2 regions of the Bradyrhizobium sp. McL0616 genome follow, and region 2 is predicted to be linked to the other one. Evidence: predicted binding sites of a transcription regulator. Region 2 holds the regulator's gene; the other holds the start of a gene.
The links. Region 2 encodes LexA, which represses DNA repair genes until DNA is damaged. Its sites were predicted from a motif close to TGTTCNNNNTGTGTTCNG; they were not measured.

Region 1 (3,779 bases), 3.1 Mb from region 2:
CTGTCGGCAACTTCGTGGAACACGGGTGCATCCCGAACCATCTGGTTGGTGATGCCGGTCAACTCGACGATCTTCGCGGGGATCGGCCGCTGCGGATTGACAAGAGAGTGCCACTCGTCGACCACCTGATGGTTACGGACCTTGACCGCTCCGATTTCGGTGATGCGATCACCGGACGACCAGGATCCCGTGGTCTCGATGTCGGCGACCACGTAGTCCTGCTCCGGGTCGAACCGGTACTCCACGCGGCCAATCTCAGCCGGTATGCCGGCGTTTTCCAACTGGCGCAAACGGGTCAACTGATTGCGGCGTATGGCGTCGCCCTCAGCCTTGACCTCGACGAAGGACACCTTGCCGTCGCGCACTTGCATCAGGTCGGGGAAGCCGTCCCGCATGCCGCTGAAGTCGCCGCACATCGCTTGAACAATCTCAGCCAAGCCGTCCGCGCTGGCGCCTTCGAGCAAGGCACGCAGTGCGCCCATCTGCACGTGGTCCCAAGCGAAGATTCCGTTGGGCCGGCTCCATTTGGCGGCGACGGTGCGCAAGATGATCGGAAGCGCATTGCCGGATCTGACCGCCGCGAGTTTGCCATCGATCTGCGAGGCGAATCGCCGATGGAAGGTCCGGTCGCGTAGGCAATGCGGTACCCAGTCGAAGCCGCTGTGAAGCTGGCCTGACTCGAAAAGCTCATCCCAGAACAACAGCCCGAAAACCGTATGCCAAAGCGTGTTCTCCGCGAAGTAGACTTTCCCGCCCTGGCGCCGCAGCACGGCAGCGACGCCCGCCTCGGGATTTCCGCGATGCGTGTCGTCGACGACGATCGACCGGCCCGACCGTAGCAACTCGGTGCACAGGCCCATCCGCCGCCCGCCGAACTTGCGCGCGTAGAAGTCCGTCGCGAAGAGGTGCTCGTCGTCGCTCTCGGGGTCGTCAATCATGTCCCGCAGCAGATTCTCAGCCGCTTCCTTGTCGCCCTTTGCATACAGCAACCGGACAAGGCGCTCGCGGCAATCGGCCGAGCCGCCAAAACGATAAAGCCGTTCGGCCAAATCCTTGCTGCCCTGCTTCTCGAAGAACTGCCCAACCTGACACGCGGCGCGGGCCGCAAGGTCGGCGGCGTATCCGGTCGTCCGCGGGGGTCCGTCCAGGATCGCCTCGACCGCCCTTTGGTAGATGTCGGCGGAACGGACTTCCATGCGATCCAGCACCTGACTGTAGTGAAAGCACGCATGCGCCTCGTCGGCGTCGGTGAAGCGAGCGCTGAACGACGTCTCCATGTTCGTACGCAGGACGCCGAGATCGCGCAGAGCGAAGTTCTTGAGGTCGTCGGCCGTTTTCCCGAAGTAAAGATACAGAAGGAATTCGATCGACCGCGTGTTGTCGAGCGCTATGAAGCCGCCGGCGCCGCAATGCTTGGCGGCAAGATCGAACGGAATCGCGGCGACGATGAAGTCGGCCAGCACCGGTTTCGGCCATGAGGTACGGACGTCGCGGCCGAACCCCGCCGCACGGGCGCCGTCGAGAAGCGCGGTCTTCGGCAGGCAAAGTACGAAGGCGGAATAGTCTTCGGCGCGCAGGCCGCGAGCATGGCCGCTCTCGATCAAGTCACCAGCCGCGGTTTCGAGGTCGGTTATCTCGGGGTACTTGAAGAGCGCGCGATTGAAGATCGCCCCTCGCCGGTTGACCATCCGGATGAGCAGACACTGTGCGTCCTTCGAGAGGCCGCGAAAGCGCGCGGTGAACGACCGATGCTCGTCGGTGAGGATCTCGCCGTACGTCTTTTCGACGAAGTGGAGCATTTCGACGAAGTGGTCGAGATAATAGTAGACCGGCAACGTTGTAGGCTTCATTTGACGCGCCGGGTTCCCATCAATTCTGGTCAACGAATCTGTTCGCAACGACCAGCCAAATACGGCTTTATCGTTCCTTTTTTGTTCTAACAGCTCTATTTGTCAAGGCGGACCGAAGGACGGACCCGTAGAAATGGACGCACCGGCCGAAAGCCGACCCGACACCGGCCTTTCCCACCGCAAGATCATCCACGTCGACATGGACGCCTTCTACGCATCGGTCGAGCAGCGGGACAATCCGGATCTTCGAGGCAAGCCAGTCGCGGTCGGCGGCTCGGCGGAACGCGGCGTAGTGGCTGCGGCAAGCTACGAGGCCCGCAAGTTCGGAGTCCGCTCCGCGATGGCGTCCGTCACCGCCAAGAGGCAGTGTCCGGACCTGATCTTCGTAAAACCGCGCTTCGAGGTCTACAAAGCGATCAGCCGGCAAATCCGCGACATCTTCGCGGAGCACACGCCGATCATCGAACCGTTGTCGCTGGACGAGGCTTATCTGGACGTCACCGAAAACCTTCAGGGCATACCCCTCGCCCGCGACGTGGCACGTCGGATCCGCGAGAAGATTAAGGCCGAGACGGGCCTCAACGCCTCGGCCGGCATCAGCTACAACAAGTTTCTGGCAAAGCTCGCGTCAGATCAAAGGAAGCCGAACGGCCAGTACGTCATCTCTCCGGAGATGGGGGCCGCGTTCGTGGAGTCGCTACCGGTCGGCAGATTTCACGGCATCGGTCCGGCGACGAGCGCGAAGATGAATGGCCTCGGCATCTTCACCGGAAAGGACATCCGCAACCAGACGCTCGAGTTCATGAATGCCAACTTCAGCAAGTCCGGCGCCTACTACTACTGGATCTCGCGCGGGGTCGACGACCGTCCCGTTCGAGCCAATCGCATCCGCAAGTCCATCGGCGCGGAGAACACGTTCTCGGTGGACCTCACGACATTTGACGCCATGGCCGCCGAACTCCTACCACTGATCGACAAGGTTTGGCGACACTGTGAGAGCACCGGCAACCGGGGACGGACGGTGACGCTCAAGATCAAGTTCTTCGATTTTGAGATCATCACGCGGAGCCGGTCGGTCGCGACGGTCGTGTCAAGCCGGGACGACTTGGAGAGCTTGGCGATCGCCCTGCTGCAGGCCGAGATGCCCCTCCCGAAGTCGGTGCGCCTGCTGGGCGTGTCACTGTCCTCGCTGCAAACGCTGGGGAACGACGATGTCGAACCTCAGCTCGATTTGCCCATCTGACGCGGCCCATGGATGCAACCTACAGCCTGGCGGCCGAGATGGCGCCGAACGCTTCGCCTGGCTGGACGTGCCGCGGCCCGGGCTATCCGACTTTAAGATTGTGGATGATCGGTTTCAATCCGACGGGCGTGACTTCGAGACTCGCAAGCGTGATCGGCAGCTTGAAGCGCCGGCGCCCGGCACTACCGGGATTCACATAGAGCAAGCCGTCTACGGTGTTGATCTTCGGCACATGGGAGTGGCCGGAAACAATGACATCGATGCCCTGAGCTACGGGGTCGATTTGCAGACTGTTGAGGTCGTGCAGAACGTAGAACAGTCGTCCGGCAAGCCGAACGAACGCGGTTTCGGCAAATTCGGTGGCCCAGTCGCAAGTGTCCACGTTCCCCCTGATTGCCGTGACGGGGGCAATTCTCCGCAGCGCGGTGATGATTTCGGGATCGCCGATGTCGCCGCCGTGAATGATGTGGTCCACACGGGTCAGCATGCGAAGAGCCTCCGGCCTAAGCAGGCCGTGCGTATCCGAGATGATGCCGATCGTGAAGGTCATCGAAGCGTCCCGGTCGAAGCAACCTATCGCGCGTTGATCCTCACCACGACCGACGAGTACAACAGAGATGTACTGGATCCGATCGGCGGTACCTGCCCGGAATGTCCGACCGAAAATTCCTTACCCCTCTGATGCC
Region 2 (3,779 bases):
CCGCCGTCGCGGCGGTGTCGCCGGAACCGCCGACATGAACGCCGGCGTTGGCCGCAGACACGGTGTTGTCCTGACTGGCGTGGATGCCGGCGAGTCCGCCGGTGATCGCGCCGGTGCCGGTCACCATCACCGAACCGCCACTGCCCAGGGCGACGACGGCCTGTCCCGACGAGAACACATTGGCGTTGACGGTGACGTCGATGATGCCGGTGCTGGCGGGGTTGGCGATGGTTGCCTCGATCGCCGGGCCGAAGATCGGGGTGATGCCGCCGATTACCCCCGCTGTGGTCACAACGACATTGCCGCCCCCGCCAGACGACTGCGCAATGATGCCGCCGATATGGGACGATTCGATCGTGCCGGCCGCCGTCGTGGTCACCGTGACGTCGCCAATGCCACTGGTGGACGCAAGGACACCGCCTTGCGTGGCGCTGATCGCACCCCGCACATTGACCGTGACCGCGCCGTCGACGCCGACCGCTGAAATGGCCGAACCATTCGATGCCGTGACCGCGCCGCCGACAGTTGCGGTTATCGATCCCGAGCCGGTATTGCCGAGTTGCAGGCCGCTGCCTGCGCCGGTGGCTGTCACCGTACCCACGCCGCCATACGTGACCGCGCCGCCGTTGCCAACGAGCTGCAACGCATTCACGTTTTGCCCGGTCGTGACCGTACCGGCGTTGGTGAAATTGATCCCGCCACTGGCTTTGGTCGTCACGAGATCAAGGCCAAAGCCATCGATCGTAACGCCGCTGCCGACTTGCCCGATCAGGTCGGCGTTGAACGACTGAATCCGGGCGACCGTGGCGATGCCCGTACTGTTGTTGGTTGTGTTCGTCGTCGTGGTATCAGCCGCGCAGGTCACCGAGACCGGATCGGTGCCCGACGTCGCACAAGCAGCCAAGGCTGGCGCGGTCGCAAGGATACTGGCGACGAACAGCACAGCCGATCCCGCCGCCGCGAGCAACACCGCCGGCTGCCGCGCGCAGAGACATTCCCCGATCATCAGCCCCACCCGCGGCTACAACTCGCCGCGCCCGCCCGTTTGTTCGATTCGATTTCAGGGCCGCTCATCTTAGGAGCCGAGCGAATCATCACAATGCGCAAAGCATCCAAAACCGTCGCGCGTCGGGCGCAAACTTATCGCTTGTGCCTGATCGGCAACAAACCGTCGAACGAGCACAATAACCAGGCGCATTCCCTGCATCGGCGATTTACGCGAACCGGCGAACGTCGTCATGTTCACGGTAAATTAAGGGGTTGCGGAACACATATCGAACATATAGTGTCCGTTCATGATTTGTTTCGAGCATGTAGCGGCTTATTGCTGAATTCAGCGTCTCGGAATCGAACGACATCAACCGGGGGATTTTGGTCGAGATGTTAACGCGCAAACAATACGAGCTTCTGCGGTTCATCAGCGAACGTCTAAAGGAAAGCGGCGTGCCGCCCTCCTTCGACGAGATGAAGGACGCGCTCGATCTGCGCTCGAAATCGGGCATCCATCGCCTGATCACCGCGCTCGAGGAACGCGGCTTCATCCGGCGCCTGCCCAATCGCGCCCGCGCCATCGAGGTGATCAAGCTGCCCGAGCTCCAGGCCGCCGCCGGCAGCCGCCGCGGCTTTACGCCCAGCGTCATCGAGGGCAATCTCGGCAAGGTCCGCTCCAGCGCGTCCGCGGACGAAGGCGAGCGCCCTGTTGCGGTGCCGGTGATGGGCCGGATCGCGGCCGGCACGCCGATCGAGGCGTTGCAGACCCGCAGCCACACCATCAGCGTACCGCCGGACATGCTCGGCTCGGGCGAACACTACGCGCTCGAAGTGCGCGGCGATTCCATGGTCGAGGCCGGCATCCTCGACGGCGACATGGCCCTGATCCAGCGCAACGAGAGCGCCGACACCGGCGATATCGTGGTGGCCCTGATCGACGACGAGGAAGCAACGCTCAAGCGCTTCCGCCGCCGTGGCGCCTCGATCGCGCTCGAGCCCGCCAACGCCTCCTATGAGGTCCGCATCCTGCCGCCCAACCGGGTGAAGATTCAGGGCAAGCTGATCGGGCTGTACCGAAAGTACTGAGTCTTCTGCGCGCCGCCGATTGGCGACCGCGCGCTAACGATTGGAGCGGACGATTGTCCGCTCCGGCTGGATAGTCCTTCTGGTTTTGCACAGATTATCCGGCCACCCCTCCCGCGCTAGATCTTCGGTACGCCGCAAAGAAGCACGCATTGCTTCGCAGGCCTTTGAGAGACCGAGGAGACAAATGTGCGCAAGATCATTCTGAGCACAGTCACGATGGCGCTGATCGCAGCATCAGCGTCGCAAGCCTTCGCCGCGCAGTCGCAGTACCACGTCCGCAAGGCAGCGCAGGCAACCACCGGCGAGCAATTCCGCAATGCCCGCAACGCGGTCGAGCCGGCGCAGCCAGCCTGGCAATATTCGGGTTGGTCGGCACCTGCCGGCCGCTAACGTCGAAGCTCCCAGAATGCACGAAGGCGGGATTTGTTCCTCGCGCATTTGAAAAAAATATTGTGATGGCAGCCTACGGACCCAAGCCGCAGATTTGCCCACAACCCAGCAGACGTTTGCAGGCTTCCACTCTGATAGGGGCCTGTGCCTCAGAAGAGGCGCGGGTTGCTATCTCGAATGAGGAGCACCCTGATGTGTGACTACAGCCTGCACGCCGTCGCGACGCGCCCCGCAGAAGTCGGCGAGACGATCGTCACGACAACCTTCCGCGGTACCTCGACGCGCGGCTTTGCCTCCGAAGCCGACATGTCCGTCGCGGTCTGCCTGCTGCCGGGAACGGAGCTCGCCTTCGCCGACAGTGTCCGCTACGACAATCGCTGGATCTGGACGCGCACCATCAACTCGCGCGTCGGCAAGTTCGGCAAGATCGATCCGCACATTCCCGATCGCCATCATGACGCGATCGAATTCCCCGATGGCAAATACGTGTTGGTGACACAGCTCGTCGAAGGCCAGCGTGCGACCGTGCTGCAATTGCCGGTGACCCAACAAGTCGGCGAGCGCGAGCACAAGCCGCAGATCGTCGCCGACAGGCAGCCGACCATCACCCGCCTGCCGATTGGTTGACACCGCCATCCCCGGCCGCCAGGTCGGAGCCAGGATTGAAATGTCCATCGCCGGCCGCGGCCGGCGGTATGGAGTTGCTTGCACCTCGCATCCGACCGAGAGAGATCAGCCCACCGCACCTGCACGTCGCACGAAGTTTGCGCTGCCCTGCCTGAATTTTGAACGTCCGTTCCGCAAGCAAATGGCCGATGCTGTTTCCGACTTGAGGCGGCGGACACGTTCGATGAAAACCTTCCTTCGCGTCGTTGAACTCTGGGTGCCTGACCGGACCCGCATGCGGCTGGAGTTTGGCGGCGGCCTTTACAGCGAGGGCCTGTCCGCCTTCAAGGCCGTGAGCGAAGATCTGCGCTTCGGATATGACGAGGGGCTTCCCGGCAAGGCCTGGGCGAGCCGCCATCCCGTGATCCTCACCGAATTCGCCAACTCCTATTTCAAGCGCACCGACCAGGCCGTCGAGGCCGGCCTCACCTGCGGTGTGGCGGTGCCGGTGTTTGCCGGCGAATTCCTGCAAGCCGTCATGGTGCTGTTCTGCGGCGACGACGACGCCCATGTCGGCGCGGTCGAGCTATGGCATAACGACCTCGATGTCTCGCACGAGATGGGGCTGGTCGACGGCTATTATGGCAGCGCCGAGATGTTCGAGTTCAACTCGCGTCACACCAAATTCCCACGCGGTTTCGGCCTGC

Region 1: dinB (DNA polymerase IV) is a predicted target of LexA. The motif match lies at 1,922-1,939, and genes of this name have one in related genera.

What each region holds. Positions count from the first base shown of each region.
Region 1 is NZ_CP188255.1:1,175,787-1,179,565, reverse strand. Features, by position in the region: gene ACPPVR_RS05690 (exonuclease domain-containing protein) at 1-1,850, opposite strand, end outside; gene dinB (DNA polymerase IV) at 1,984-3,093, shown strand; gene ACPPVR_RS05680 (metallophosphoesterase family protein) at 3,176-3,643, opposite strand.
Region 2 is NZ_CP188255.1:4,251,620-4,255,398, reverse strand. Features, by position in the region: gene ACPPVR_RS20675 (autotransporter outer membrane beta-barrel domain-containing protein) at 1-1,006, opposite strand, end outside; gene lexA (transcriptional repressor LexA) at 1,381-2,076, shown strand; gene ACPPVR_RS20665 (hypothetical protein) at 2,263-2,466, shown strand; gene ACPPVR_RS20660 (hypothetical protein) at 2,659-3,093, shown strand; gene ACPPVR_RS20655 (GAF domain-containing protein) at 3,317-3,779, shown strand, end outside.